DNA from 2 places in the Methylobacterium sp. CM6247 genome. Region 2 is predicted to be linked to the other one. Evidence: riboswitches for the same ligand, from Rfam matches in the RefSeq annotation. Region 2 holds a riboswitch; the other holds the start of a gene.
The links. Region 2 has a riboswitch for cobalamin ahead of ACYQOP_RS02750 (CbtB domain-containing protein). Riboswitches for the same ligand answer to the same signal wherever they lie in the genome.

Region 1 (2,194 bases), 830 kb from region 2:
CCCCCGAACTGGCGCAGGGCCTGTTCGCGAAGCCGGGGCGCTATCCGGTGGTGATGCGCTTCTCGACCATCCCCGGTGATATCCTGGACGACAGCGTCTCCACCCCGCGCGGCACGGCGATCAAGGTCCTCGGTGTCGAGGGAGAGCGTCTCGAAGGGTCGGAAGGGGATGCCACGCAGGATTTCGTGCTCGTCAATGGGCCGGCCTTCTCGGCGCCGGGACCGAAGCCGTTCCTCGCGACGCTGAAGCGCCTCGCCAAGACCACCGATCGGGCGGAGGGACTGAAGAAGGCCGCATCGGCGGCGCTTCGGGGTGTGCAGAGCGCGGTCGTCGCGACCACCGGTTCGCCGAGCCCGACCCTGGCGACCCTCGGTGGGCAGCCCGAGACGCATCTCCTCGGCGACAGTTTCTACAGTCAGGTCCCGCTGCGCTTCGGCGATCACATCGCCAAGATCTCCCTCGTCCCGGTCTCTCCCGAAATGAGGGCGCTGGCGAACAAGCCTCTGGACGACACGAGCGCCGCCGACGCGATCCGCGAGGCGGTGATGGAGCATTTTCGCATCCACGGCGGCACCTGGGAATTGCGGGCGCAGCTGTGCCTGAACCTCGACGACATGCCGGTGGAGGACGCCTCCGTGGTCTGGCCTGAGACCGCGAGCCCCTACCGCACCATCGCCACCCTCACCGCCGCGCCGCAGGCGAGCTGGAGCGAGGCCCGCGCGGCTTACGTCGATGACGGTCTATCGTTCAGCCCCTGGCACGGGTTGGCCGCGCACCGGCCGCTCGGCGGGATCATGCGCATGCGCAAATCGGCCTACGAGATGGGCAAGCGCTTCCGGGCCGAGAAGAACGGCCGCCGCATCGAGGAGCCAAAGAATCTCGACGCTCTGCCGGAGTGACGCCGGACGTTGCTGCAATGCGACAGGGCAGCGGCGATGATCGGTGCGGGATCATCTCGCAATTGACCGTCTCGTCGCGGCCGACCTAGCCTGACGCTGACGGTTCCTCTTGCGAGGATCAAAAGGGAACGCGGTGAGGGTCTTGGCCCGATGCCGCGGCTGCCCCCGCAACTGTAAGCGGCGAGCCCATCATCAACACGTCACTGGGTGATCCACCTGGGAAGACGATGAGAGGGCGTCGACCCGTGAGCCAGGAGACCTGCCGTCAGTCGTGGTCACACGCGAAACGCATCGGGCGGGGTGTCCTGGTGGGGTGTCGGCGCCTGCGCTCGCGCGCAGGGATCGGCTTCGTTCGCGGTGACGTGCCACTGCCGTTGCCCGAGGTCTCCGCCTGTGTCCGTTCGTCTCGTCCCTCCGCTCCTCGCCCTCGGATTCCTGGCATCCGCCTCGCCGGTTCTTGCCCAGTCCGGGACGGCCACCACCGCCGAGGCGACCCTCGACGAACTCTCCGTGGCCGCCGACATGCGTCCGCCCCCTGCCGCCGGTCCCGGTCTCGGCGGAGCCACGGGCGGAGCCGGCGGGGCCGAAGCGTTTGGCGCCCTGTCCGCTCCCGCGCTGACGTCGAGTTCGGGCGTCATCACCGGCAGGGCCCTCAACGATCGCCCGGTGACCCGCCCCGGCGAGGTGCTGGAGGCCGTGCCCGGCCTCATCGTCACGCAGCATTCCGGCGAGGGAAAAGCCAACCAGTACTTCCTGCGCGGCTTCAACCTCGACCACGGCACGGACATCGCCATCACCATCGACGGCATGCCGGCCAACATGCGCACCCATGGCCACGGCCAGGGCTATGCCGACATCAACTTCCTCATTCCCGAACTCGTCGGCGCGGTGGAGTTCCACAAGGGCCCGTATCTCGCCCGTGACGGGGATTTCGCCTCCGCCGGATCGGTGCGGATCGACACGATCGACGCAGTGCCCCGCCCACTCGCGCTCACCTCCATCGGGAGCTTCGGCTACAAGCGGGCCCTCACCATCGCCTCCGCACCCCTCGGGGAGGGGACGCTCCTCGCCGCCGGCGAGGCTCAGGTCTATGACGGCCCCTGGGTGGTGCCGGACGACATCCGCAAGCTCAACGGCGTTCTCCGCTACAGCCAGGGCACTGCCCTCGACGGGTTCTCCCTCACCGGCATGGCCTATTCCAACCGCTGGACGGCGACGAACCAGGTTCCGCAGCGGGCCATTTCCGAAGGCGTGATCGGCCGCTTCGGCACTCTCGATCCGAGCGATGGCGGCGA
Region 2 (2,194 bases):
GGAGGCCACGGCGACGGTGCAGGGGCGCTTGCAGACGGAGAGGCACTCCACGCTTTCGACCGCGATGCCCTCGATGGCGGCTTCCGTCACCGCATCGCGCAGCGCCGAGACGAGGCGGGCCCCGGCGCGGGGCTCGGACGTGTCGCCGGCCGTGCGACAGGTGGCGCAGACGTAGAGTACGACCGGGCTGCCGGCCTGGATGTCCTCGTCAGGCATGCGACGTCGCCGGGCTCTTGCGCCCGACGCTGTTCCAGGCCCAGCCGAAGGCGAGGCCGATCACCGCCCAGAACACGAAGGCGATGCCCAGCGACCGAGCGGCGAATTGGGCCGCGTAGCCCGGCGGCAGGGCGGAGGCGGTGTGGCTCGTCTCCGGCGCCCCGGCCAGATGCGGTGCGACGATAAGCACGAGCCCTCCAGCGACGGCGATGGAGGAGCGGCGAATCGCGATGAGGTAGAGTCCCATGGCGGTGGCGGCTGCGGTCATGACCCACCAGAACTGGCGTTCGGCGAGCGGCGCCGCCTCCATGCCGGGCAGTTCCGGCGGTAGGCCGAGGGCCGGGGCGAGGGCCACGGCGAGGAACCCCGCGATGGCGAATCGCAGGCCGGTTTCCGGGCTCGGCTCGCGCCCACAGGCAATGAGAGCCGCGCCCAGTAACAGGGCGTAGCCGACGCCGCCGACCAGGGTCGCGAGGGCGGTGAAGACCATCCGGGGCAGGCCGGGGCCGGGCTGCCAGGCCGGTGCGACCTCGCCGCCTTCGACACCGTCCGTCTTGCCACCATGGTCGTGGCCCGAATGGACGGGCACGATGAGGGAGGCCGGGGAGGCGCCGCGCGGCATCGATAGCGCGGCCGGCGCCGTGGCTTCACCGCTCTCGTAACGCTCGGCCGCGATGATCAGCGGCGAGGTGAGGGCGAGCTGCAAGCCCGTGGCGACGACAGCCGCCAGGAAGCCGGCGACCAGGGCCGCCGACACGAGTCGGATCATCATGAAATCAGGTCCTGGCTGAGCGCGAGGCGGTCAGTGGCAGGGGAAATTCTGGGCGTGCCGGAAATCGTGGGCCGCGTTGTGCAGCGCCATCGCCGGTGCGAAGCCGGCCATGAAGACGAGCCCGAGGCCGAGGAAAGCGGCCATAAGTACCGCGCCGAGACGCTCGTTGCTGCGGGTGCCGGTGAGGGCGAGAGTGTTCGTGGTCATCGTGTCAGGTCTCCGGCCGCCCCGCCGGCGGCGTTCGAGGATAGAGCGGGAGGACAATGTCCCCTTCGGAAGGCAGGTCTCCTGGCTCGCGGGTCATCCGGTCCTGCCGCCTTCCCGGATCGCTCCGGTGGCCGATGGCAGGCCCGTCTCCGCTCACAGTTGCGGGGGCAGCTGCGGTTTCAGGCGCGAGCCCTCACCGCATTCCCTTTTCACCCCGTCGCCGGGGCACCGTCCAAACTTCGCTTCTACGCGCTCACGCGACCGCTGACAACGCGCCGCCAAAGCGTTTTACCGGCTTTGACGGGGCAGGGCGGTTTCGCGCTAAAGGGAGCCATGCGGCAGCCTTCCCCAAGAATGACACTGGTCCTCGGAGGCGCGCGCTCGGGCAAGAGCCTGCACGCGGAGCGCCTCGTGGAAGCCCACCCGGCGCCGTGGCTCTACCTCGCCACCGCGCAGGCCTGGGACGACGAGATGCGGGAGCGCGTCGCCCTTCACCGGTCGCGCCGCTCGGCGGATTGGATCACCCGGGACGTGCCGATCGATCTGGCCGAGGCCGTCGCCGCGGCGACCGGGCCGGTGCTGGTCGATTGCCTGACCCTGTGGCTCACCAACCTGATCCTGTCCGAGGCCGATATCGAGGCGGCGAGCGCCGCGCTGATCGAGGCCTGCGGTCGCGCGCCGGGGCCGGTGGTGCTGGTGGGCAACGAGGTCGGTCTCGGCATCGTGCCGGACAACGCGCTCGCCCGCCGCTTCCGCGACGCGGCCGGGCGACTGCACCAGCGCCTCGCCGCGCGGGCCGACCATGTGGTGTTCATGGTGGCGGGACTGCCGATGATCGTGAAACCCCAACCCGGAGCGAGCGCATGAGCGTTTCAGACACGAGCGACCCGGAGGCCGAACGGCACCGTGAGAAGATGGAGAAGCGCAAGGCCGTCCAGGACGCCGAGGTCGCGGCCAAGACGATCGAGAAGGGCCTGCTCATCGTCAATACCGGCCCTG

Region 1: it holds a riboswitch for cobalamin, as region 2 does, so the genes downstream of both, ACYQOP_RS06670 (TonB-dependent receptor) here and ACYQOP_RS02750 (CbtB domain-containing protein) in region 2, are expected to answer to the same signal.

The regions. Positions count from the first base shown of each region.
Region 1 is NZ_JBTXKX010000003.1:1,230,509-1,232,702, forward strand. It holds gene ACYQOP_RS06665 (catalase family protein) at 1-899, shown strand, start outside; cobalamin riboswitch at 983-1,180, shown strand; gene ACYQOP_RS06670 (TonB-dependent receptor) at 1,422-2,194, shown strand, end outside.
Region 2 is NZ_JBTXKX010000003.1:403,709-405,902, reverse strand. It holds gene ACYQOP_RS02760 (DUF1636 family protein) at 1-216, opposite strand, end outside; gene ACYQOP_RS02755 (CbtA family protein) at 209-988, opposite strand; gene ACYQOP_RS02750 (CbtB domain-containing protein) at 1,019-1,195, opposite strand; cobalamin riboswitch at 1,250-1,443, opposite strand; gene cobU (bifunctional adenosylcobinamide kinase/adenosylcobinamide-phosphate guanylyltransferase) at 1,550-2,062, shown strand; gene cobO (cob(I)yrinic acid a,c-diamide adenosyltransferase) at 2,059-2,194, shown strand, end outside.